3 regions of the Streptomyces sp. NPDC002817 genome follow, and region 1 is predicted to be linked to each of the others. Evidence: riboswitches for the same ligand, from Rfam matches in the RefSeq annotation. Region 1 holds a riboswitch; each other region holds the start of a gene.
The links. A riboswitch is a leader RNA that binds a small molecule or an ion and turns the genes downstream of it on or off. The one in region 1 is predicted to bind cyclic di-AMP.
Positions count from the first base shown of each region.

Region 2: another riboswitch for cyclic di-AMP. It lies ahead of ACWD3I_RS27460 (M23 family metallopeptidase); the one in region 1 lies ahead of ACWD3I_RS05430 (transglycosylase family protein).
Region 3: another riboswitch for cyclic di-AMP. It lies ahead of ACWD3I_RS30240 (M23 family metallopeptidase); the one in region 1 lies ahead of ACWD3I_RS05430 (transglycosylase family protein).

Region 1 covers NZ_JBSFUY010000002.1:529,067-532,333, forward strand. Annotated here, with positions in the region: gene ACWD3I_RS05420 (transposase) at 1-380, shown strand, start outside; gene ACWD3I_RS05425 (transglycosylase family protein) at 506-1,429, shown strand; cyclic di-AMP (ydaO/yuaA leader) riboswitch at 1,634-1,801, shown strand; gene ACWD3I_RS05430 (transglycosylase family protein) at 1,805-2,491, shown strand; gene eno (phosphopyruvate hydratase) at 2,822-3,267, shown strand, end outside.
Region 2 covers NZ_JBSFUY010000016.1:83,182-86,448, reverse strand. Annotated here, with positions in the region: gene ACWD3I_RS27465 (M16 family metallopeptidase) at 1-1,268, shown strand, start outside; cyclic di-AMP (ydaO/yuaA leader) riboswitch at 1,460-1,629, shown strand; gene ACWD3I_RS27460 (M23 family metallopeptidase) at 1,642-2,418, shown strand; gene ACWD3I_RS27455 (GntR family transcriptional regulator) at 2,606-3,267, shown strand, end outside.
Region 3 covers NZ_JBSFUY010000019.1:75,925-79,191, forward strand. Annotated here, with positions in the region: gene ACWD3I_RS30235 (RIFT barrel domain-containing protein) at 1-269, opposite strand, end outside; gene ACWD3I_RS30240 (M23 family metallopeptidase) at 469-1,410, opposite strand; cyclic di-AMP (ydaO/yuaA leader) riboswitch at 1,413-1,572, opposite strand; gene ACWD3I_RS30245 (alpha-galactosidase) at 1,889-3,267, opposite strand, start outside.

The DNA of each region.
Region 1 (3,267 bases):
AGAGGACCGGGACGCCCGTCCCTGCCGAGGTACCGGAGCAGGCCTGGCCTGTCGTCGAGGAACTGATGACGGCCTACTTCCGGCGTCGCCGGTTCGCGCGCGGCGCGGTGGACGTCCGGACGCAGGTGAACGGGATTCTGCACCGACTCCGTACGGGCTGCCTCTGGGACGGGCTTCCCGCACGCTTCGGCCCGTGGGCGCTTGCCAAGGACCGACAGAACGCCTGGTTCAAGAAGGGCTTCTGGTCCGTCCTCATGAGCCACTTGAACTCCTGGGGGCAGAGCTCACCGGTCCGGCGTGAACTCCTCGTCCCATCACTGCGTGTCACAGCGGGAGTTGTGCTGGAACCGGCCAAACATGACACGCCCTCAAGTCTGTGATCTTCACGTGATCTACGCGGCATTAACTTGTGACAAGTGTTCGACTGCCGATACGTTCACGCATCAGCGCGGCGACTGTCTCCACCCGCCGCGCCGGTCACTGTTGTCTCGCGAAAGGCCTCCGCATGCTCACCGGGAACGGTCGTCACCGTCGCCCCCGCCAGGCTCCGGCACTCCTCGTCGCGGCCGGAGTGACCGGCTCCGCCATCGCGATCCCGCTTCTCGGCGCCACCGGCGCGAGCGCGGCCGACGGGAACACCTGGGACCAGGTCGCCAAGTGCGAGACCGACGGTTCCTGGAGCGCGAACAAGGGCGACGGCTACTACGGCGGGCTGAAGCTGTCCCAGGAGAACTGGGAGAAGTACGGCGGCCTCGACTACGCCACGAGCCCCGACCTCGCCAGCCGCAACCAGCAGATAGCCGTCGCCGAGAAGGTCCTCGCGGACCAGGGCGTCGGCGTCTGGGGCACCTGCGGTCTGCTGAACGGGCTGAGTAAGGACTCGGCTTCGGAAGACGTCGACACCGGCGTCGAGAGCGGCACCCCGTCGGCATCCGAAGAGTCGGGTTCATCCGAATCATCCGATTCGTCCGCCTCATCCGGGCTGTCCAACTCCTCCGGATCGTCCGACTCGTCGACCGAGTCCTCCGCCGACCCGACCTCCTCACCCTCGGCGTCCACCGAAGCGGACAACTCTTCCAAGTCGGACACCTCTGACCCCGGTGCCGGAAACTCACAGCCGTCCGACAGTCCATCCACGGCACCGGCAAAGAGTGATGAATCGGACAACTCCTGGCAAGAAGGCGGCTCTTCGGCTCTCGTCGACACCGGCGCCCTCTCCGCCACCAAGGAGAGCACCGGTCGGCACCGCGGCGCGAGCGCCGACGAGGGCTCGTACACCGTCCGCGTCGGCGACACGCTCGCCTCCATCGCCGACTCCCTTGACGTCGACGGCGGATGGCGCCGGCTCTACACCGAGAACAGGCAGGTCATCGGCGCCGACCCGAGCAGTATCGAGCCCGGTCAGACCCTCGTACTCGGTAGCGAATAGGGCGAAAACCCCAGAGAAATGCCGGGAGTTCGCGCCACACTTCACATCAAATGTCCGGTTTGGTGAAAGTGTGGGATGAGTCTCAGAAGCCCTGATCGTCTTTGAAATTCCCCGGATTCCCTGTCTACGGTCAACACCGCTCGTCACCGCGAGCCCCGGCTGCCGCAACGCCGAATCCTGCCAGCGGCCGTACGGGAACAGTCGTCGCGTCAAGCGCCGTAGGCAGGAGCGGGGGACCCAAGGTAAGTGCCGGGCCCAGCGGTTCACGCTGGTCCGGCTTGGGGTGAAGCCGCGCATCGAGAGATGCGCGGCCGGGCAACTCAACCGGCCCGAACCCGACAGCTCACCTCGCAGGCGTCGGTGAGGGGATCCACCATGCTGTTTTCCGGTAAGGGCAAGCATCGTCGTCCGTCCAAGGCCACCCGCGCCGCCGCGCTCGCCGGCGTCACCGGTGTCGCCATAGCCGCCCCGCTGATGGCGGCCGGCAACGCCTCCGCCGCCACCGCCTCCGAGTGGGACGCCGTCGCCCAGTGCGAGTCGGGCGGCAACTGGGCCATCAGTACCGGCAACGGCTACTACGGCGGTCTGCAGTTCTCCGCCTCCACCTGGGCCGCGTACGGCGGCACGTCGTACGCCGCGCAGGCCAACCAGGCCACCAAGGCGCAGCAGATCGAGATCGCCGAGAAGGTCCTCGCGGGCCAGGGCAAGGGTGCCTGGCCGTCCTGCGGCGTCGGCCTGTCCAGCGCGAGCTACAACGGCAGCGGCTCGTCGGGCAGCGGCTCTTCCAGCGACAGCGGCTCCGACAGCAGCACCCGCTCCTCCGAGCAGCAGGCCTCCCGCTCCTCCGAGCGCCCGGCAGCCAAGAAGACCGTCACCACCCCGACCGGCAAGAAGGTCAAGAAGGGCGACGGCGAGTACAAGGTCGTCAAGGGTGACACCCTCAGCTCCATCGCCGAGGAGCACGACGTCAAGGGCGGCTGGCAGAAGCTGTTCAAGCTGAACAAGGACATCATCAGCGACGCCGACTTCATCTACCCGGGTCAGCAGCTGCACCTCAAGTAAGGGCCGCGGCACTCAAGCAGGACCCAGCTGAACCACAGTGCCCTCACATCCGTGGTCCTCATACTGAAGGCCTCGTGAGGGTCCCCCCGTCCCCACGGGCTCCCCGCTCCGGTGCGTGTTCCCCCGTACGCACCGGGGCGGGGCTTTTTTCTGCGCCGGTTTCTGCCAGGTTTCCGAAAGCGTCTTTGTTCCGTTCGGAAACAATTTACTCTCGGTTCTGTCCACGGGGCGGTCCGCACGGTGGCCGATCGCCCGGAGCCGGTTAGGCTCGTCTCGCAGAACACACCGCGGTCCCGGCGGACCGTGTCACATCCCAAGAAGGAGATGCTCGTGCCGTCCATCGACGTCGTCGTAGCCCGGGAAATCCTGGACTCCCGAGGCAACCCCACGGTCGAGGTCGAGGTCGGCCTCGACGACGGCAGCACGGGTCGTGCCGCCGTTCCGTCCGGCGCCTCCACGGGTGCCTTCGAGGCCATCGAGCTCCGCGACGGTGACCCCAACCGCTACCTGGGCAAGGGTGTCGAGAAGGCCGTCCTCGCCGTCATCGAGCAGATCGGCCCGGAGCTCGTCGGCTACGACGCCACCGAGCAGCGCCTGATCGACCAGGCCATGTTCGACCTGGACGCCACCGACAACAAGGGCTCGCTCGGCGCCAACGCCATCCTCGGCGTCTCCCTCGCCGTCGCCCACGCCGCCTCCGAGGCCAGCGACCTCCCGCTCTTCCGCTACCTGGGCGGCCCGAACGCGCACCTGCTGCCCGTTCCGATGATGAACAT
Region 2 (3,267 bases), on a different contig from region 1:
ACCGCCCCGGCCAGCAGGTCGTCGCCGTCGAGGTCCTCCTCGACGCCCCGCTGGACGCCGAGCCGGCCGGCCTGGACGGCGTCGCCACGATCATGGCGCGGGCCTTCTCGGAGGGCACCGACAAGCACACCGCCGAGGAGTTCGCCGCCGAGCTGGAGCGGGCCGGCGCCACCCTCGACGCCCACGCCGACCACCCCGGCGTACGGCTGAGCCTCGAGGTCCCGGCGTCGCGGCTGCCCAAGGCGCTCGGTCTGCTGGCCGACGCCCTCAGAGCGCCCGCGTTCGCGGACAGCGAGGTCGAGCGCCTCGTCACCAATCGCCTCGACGAGATCCCGCACGAGCTGGCCAACCCCTCGCGCCGGGCCGCCAAGGAGCTCTCCAGGACCCTGTTCCCGGCGGACCTGCGCATGTCCCGCCCACGCCAGGGCACCGAGGGGACCGTCCGGAACATCGACTCCGCGGCCGTACGCGCCTTCTACGAGAAGCACGTCCGCCCGGCCACCGGCACCGTCGTGGTCGTCGGTGACCTCACCGGCATCGACCTCGACGCGCTGCTCGCCGACACCCTCGGCTCGTGGACCGGCTCCCAGGCCGAGCCGCGTCCGGTGCCGCCGATCACCGCCGACGACACGGGCCGTGTCGTCATCGTGGACCGGCCCGGCGCCGTCCAGACGCAGCTGCTGATCGGCCGGATCGGCGCCGACCGGCACGACCGTGTGTGGGCCGCGCAGGTGCTCGGCACGTACTGCCTCGGTGGCACCCTCACCTCCCGCCTGGACCGCGTCCTGCGCGAGGAGAAGGGCTACACCTACGGCGTGCGCTCGTTCGGGCAGGTCCTCAGGTCCGCTCCCGACGGTACGGGCGCCGCGATGCTCGCCATCAGCGGCTCCGTCGACACCCCGAACACCGGTCCGGCCCTGGACGACCTGTGGACGGTCCTGCGCACCCTCGCCGCGGAGGGGCTCACCGACGCAGAGCGGGACGTCGCCGTGCAGAACCTCGTCGGCGTGGCCCCGCTGAAGTACGAGACCGCGGCGGCCGTCGCGAGCACGCTGGCCGACCAGGTCGAGCAGCACCTGCCCGACGACTACCAGGCCACGCTGTACCGCCAGCTCGCCGCGACCGGCACCGTGGAGGCCACCGCGGCGGCCGTCAACGCCTTCCCGGTGGACCGGCTGGTGACGGTCCTGGTCGGCGACGCGTCCGCCATCAAGGAGCCCGTGGAGGCCCTCGGAATCGGTGAAGTGACCGTCGTGTCCGCCGAGTAGCGGCACGCGCGTGAAGGGGCCCTGGTGACTGACGTGTCACCAGGGCCCCTTAATGTCCGAATTAGGGGAGAGGTTGCCTGTCTGCCCTGTGGCATGCGCTACAAAAGCCCTGATCCGTTTGGGGTTTGAAAGTCGCCCCGCTTAGCGTCATCCGGGCTGTTCGTCAGGCAGTGCGCCGCGCCCGCGGCACCGGACAGCCATCGCCGAGTCCCCGTACGGCGCGAGCCAGGGGAGCCGGGGACCCACATTTATGTAGTCCCTGGGGTGAATCGGACGCCCGCGCGTGCAGCGAGGGGGTCCGTAGGAGACCTTCCTGCTCCGAACCCGTCAGCTAACCCGGTAGGCGAGAGGGAAGGAAAGGACCAGCCACTACATGGCGTTCACGCGCGCCACCGGGAAGCACCGCCGTCCCAGCCGGATGAAGCGCACCACCGCCCACGTGGCGGGGGTCGCGGCACTCACCACCACCGGCGTCATCGGCACCCTCGCGGCCCCGGCCCTCGCCGCGGAGCCCGCGGCCGAGCAGACCGGCCTCACCCCGGTCATCACCATCGGCGACTCGGTCGCCGCCCAGATCGACGCCCAGGCCGAGGCCCAACAGCAGGCGGCCGTCGAGGCCGCCGAGCAGAAGGCCCGGCAGAAGGCCGAGGAGGAGGCGCGCGAGAAGGCCGCCGCCAAGGCCGAGAAGGAGCGCGAGGCCAAGGAGCGCGTCGCCCGCGCCGCCGCCGAGCGCAAGCGCCTCAACAGCTACGTCGCCCCGATCTCGGGCTCGTACATCTCCACCGGCTACAAGGCCGGCGGCGCCGTCTGGTCCTCCGGCAGCCACACCGGCGTCGACTTCCACGCCGCCAGCGGCACCTCCGTCCGCTCGGTCGGCTCCGGCACGGTCGTCGAGGCCGGCTGGGGCGGGTCGTACGGCAACAACATCGTGATCAAGATGAACGACGGCACGTACACCCAGTACGGGCACCTGTCGTCCATCGGTGTCTCGGTGGGCCAGACGGTCACTCCGGGCCAGCAGATCGGCCTCTCCGGCGCGACCGGCAACGTCACCGGGGCGCACCTGCACTTCGAGGCGCGCACGACCGCGGAGTACGGCTCGGACATCGACCCCGTCGCCTACCTGCGTTCGCATGGTGTGAACGTCTGACGACGGACCGCGAGATCTTCTGAAACCCCGGCTCTCCGAGCCGGGGTTTTGCCGTTTGTGTCGCCCCGCTGTCCAAAAAATATCCATGGATTCCGGCTCGCCATCGGAAATTCCCGCTCTTTGCAATAGAGTCACTGAACACACGTCAATCATCGACGTTTCACGGGGATTAAGGCGGAGGTCGGTCATGCGTATTCCGGCGCACTCGGTATGCACCGCGATCAGGGACGACATCGTCGCCGGTGTCTACGAGCGCGGCAGCCGCCTCACCGAGGAACTCCTCGCCCGTCGCTACGGGGTCTCCCGTGTCCCCGTCCGGGAGGCGCTGCGCACTCTGGAGGCCGAGGGCTTCGTGGTGACGCGGCGGCACGCGGGCGCGTGCGTGGCCGAACCGACCGAGCAGGAGGCCGCCGACCTGCTGGAGATGCGGATGCTCCTGGAGCCCCTGGGTGCCTCGCGGGCCGCCCAGCGGCGCACCGAGGCACATCTGAAGGTCCTGCGCGGTCTGGTCAGGCTGGGCCAGGAGCGCGCCAGGAGGGGCAACAGCGATGACCTGCGGTCCCTGGGCGGCTGGTTCCACGAGACGCTCGCCCAGGCCTCCGGCAGCCCCGCGCTGACCTCGATGCTGACCCAGCTGCGGCACAAGATCTCCTGGATGTACGCCGTGGACGCCCCGGCCAACCCCGTCGAGTCCTGGGCGGAGCACGGCGCCATCGTCGACGCCGTGGCGCGCGGCGACGGAGAGCGCGCGCGGGCGGTCACGGCGCTGCACACGGAGCGCTCGACAGCCGCGCACCGACTCCGATTCAACGGCGCGGGAGATCGGCCGGAGCGTGTGAGGAACTCGCA
Region 3 (3,267 bases), on a different contig from region 1:
GGCGCGATCGCGTGCGCGGTCCACTTCACCGAGCCGTCGGGCCAGTGGCCGGTGACCCGGCTCCGGACGGGGACGTCGTCGCCGGCGGCGGCGGTCGTCAGCCCGAACCTCTGCTGCGGCCGGTACGCCCCGCGGGCCCACGGCACGCCCCAGGTGGTACCGGCGTGGGCGTCGGGCGTCGCGCCCTCCGGCCAGTGGAGTTCGGCGTCGTCCGCGTCGGCCGCGGCTGCGGCGCCCTTGATGACGGTGCGTCGGTCGACGCCGGGCACGGGGACCTCCGGATGATGCGGATAGAAAGCGCTTGCATCGCTACGGAGATCACTGTGTCCCCACCTTCCCCTCGCTGTCGACGCTTTGGACAGCCGTGCCACAAGAACGCAATAAAGTGATCATGAAACCGCAAGAGCGAACACCGAAGGCCGGACCCGGGGATCGGGATCCGGCCTTCGGTGGCACAAGGGGAGGGCGTCAGCTGACGGAGACGCCCTTCGCACGGAGGTAGGCGAGCGGGTCCACGTCCGAGCCGTAGTCCGGGGTGGTGCGGATCTCGAAGTGGAGGTGCGGGCCGGTCACGTTGCCGGTCGCGCCGGAGAGACCGACCTGCTGGCCCTCGGTGACGGTCTGGCCGGACGAGACCGAGAGCGAGGAGAGGTGGGCGTACTGGGCGTAGTAGCCGTCGGCGAGCTTGATGACGACCTGGTTGCCGTACGCGCCGCCCCACCCGGCGGAGACGACCGTGCCCGCACCCACGGCCTTGAGCGAGGTACCGGTCGGGACGACGAAGTCGACGCCCGTGTGATAGCCGCTGGACCACATGCTGCCGGACATCCGGTACGGGGTACCGACGGTGGCGCCGGCCACGGGGAGGGTGAAGCCGCTGGAGCTGCTGGTGCCGGCCGTCTCGCTGCTCTGCGTCGCGGTCGTCGAGTTCGACGAGGAGGACTCGGAGGAAGAGGACTTCTGCGTCTCCGCCGACTTCTGCGTCCCCGCGGACTTCTCCGTGCTCGCCGCGGCCTTCTTGCCGATGGTGAGCTTCAGACCGGGGTGGATCAGCGCCGGGTCGGAACCGACGGCCTCGCGGTTGTCCGAGTAGAGCTTCTGCCAGCCACCGCTGACGTTCTGCTCGTCGGCGATCTTCGAGAGGTAGTCACCGGACCGCACCGAATAGGTGCGCACGGTCGCGGTGTTCGCGGCGCTCTTCTTCTCCGCGGTCTTCTTCTCGGCGGCCGTCTTCTCGGCGACCGGAAGGGACTGGACGGCCTTTTCCGAAACGGACTGCGGGGTGGCCGCGTGGGCGCCTGCGGCACCCATCAGCGGGAGGGCGAGTGCGGCCCCACCGGTGCCGGCGACGGCGATCGAGCGAGTGAGGCGCTGGGCCTTCGGACGGCGGTGCTTACCCTTCGCGGGCATGGCGAATTCCTCTCCGGCGCCTGCGAGGTGAGCTGTCGGGTTCGGGCTGGAGATGCCCGGCCGCACCGAAGTGCGACTTAACCCCTAGCCGTTCCGGAGACCGGAACAGGCGGTTGTACCTGTGGGTCCCCCGCTCCTGCCGTTCACGGGTGAGTTGTGCGGTCCCCGGGCGGCGGCAGGATTGGGCGTCCGTCCGGATTGATGGCGAACGTAAGCGAGCAAGACGCAAAGGGACAAGTGAGAGGTTCCACGTGAATGCGTTCCTCTTGATCCGCTGTGAGAATTACCGGTCACCCTGCGTGCATTACGCACGCCTCCCGCCATGCAAAACCCCTGGAAAAGAACGGGAATTACGTGAACATGACGGGCGACGCACGGTCACGGGTATGACGCTCCTCACGTGGCACATTCACAGCTTCCCTTATTCCAGAGCGAGTTGGAATGAAGGATAAGGAAGGCGCCAATTCGGACAGACGGCTCAGATGCGACGCAGCCGGAGAACTGCCGCATCCAGGTCGCCGCGCAATCCGACGCGAAGTCCGTGATGCAGCAATACGGCACCCCTGCGAACTTCGCCCGTTTCGAGGCATTCGTACGACGCTGTCGGGTCGAGCCCGCGCAGCCGCAGCGCCGGCACCGGCTCGCCGTAGCTCTGCGCCTGGAGCCAGGCGAGCACGACGGTCTCGTCCCCGAGAACGTACTGGACGGCACTGAGCCCGCCCCGCGGCGGTCGCAGCCGGTGGAGGTCACCGCGCTGCACCACGGGCCGGATCTCCTTGTAGAGCTCCACCCACTCACGGGCCTCGGCGAGCTCCTCCTCGCTCCACTGCGTGAGGTCGCCGCCGACACCGAGCACTCCGGCCATCGCGCTGACGAACCGGAAGCGCAGCGAGCTGACCCGGCCGTTGAGCATGGCGTTCGGACTGTCGGTCACCCAGGCGGCCATCACGCGCGCGGGGTGGATCTGACCGAAGCCGTGCTGGATGGCGAGCCGGTCGAGCGGGTCGGTGTTGTCGGAGGTCCACACCTGGTCCGTGCGGCCCATGACACCGAGGTCGATACGGCCGCCTCCGCCCGAGCAGGACTCGAACGCGACCCCCGGATGGGCGGCCCGCAGCCGGTCCAACAAGGCGTAGTAGGCGTGCACATGGTCGATCCAGAGCCGCTGCGGGTAGGGCTCGCCCGGCCAGCCCGCGTCGGTGAAACTGCGGTTGAAGTCCCACTTCACATAGTCGATCGGGGCGCTGGTCAGAAGCGCGTCGAGGTGACCCCAGAGGTACTCCTGGACGTCCTCGCGCGCGAGGTTCAGTACGAGCTGATTGCGGAATTCCGTCCGCTTTCGTCCTGCTTGGTGCTGAACCCAGTCCGGGTGCGCCCGGTACAGCTCGCTGTCCGGGTTGACCATCTCGGGCTCGACCCAGATGCCGAACTGCATGCCGAGTGCGTGCACGTAGTCGGCGAGGGGCTTCAGGCCGCCCGGGAAGCGGTCGTGGTTGGGCGTCCAGTCGCCGAGGCCGGCGCGGTCGCTGGTGCGGGTGCCGAACCAGCCGTCGTCGACCACGAACAGCTCGACGCCGATCGCCGCGGCCCGCCGGGCGAGGGTGCCCTGCTGCTCCTCGGAGATGTCGAACTCGGTGGCCTCCCAGGAGTTGAACAGCACGGGCCGGTCCCGGTCGGCGTCCGGGATGACGTACGCCCGCTGGTACGCGTGCCAGGCCCGGCTCGCCCCGCCGAAGCCGCCGTCGCTCCACAGGCCGGCGAAGACGGGCGTCGTGAAGGACTCCCCCGTCGCCAGCCGCAGCAGGCCCGACTCGTCGTGTCCGACCCCGCCGGTGATCTGCACGCGCGCGTCGGAGA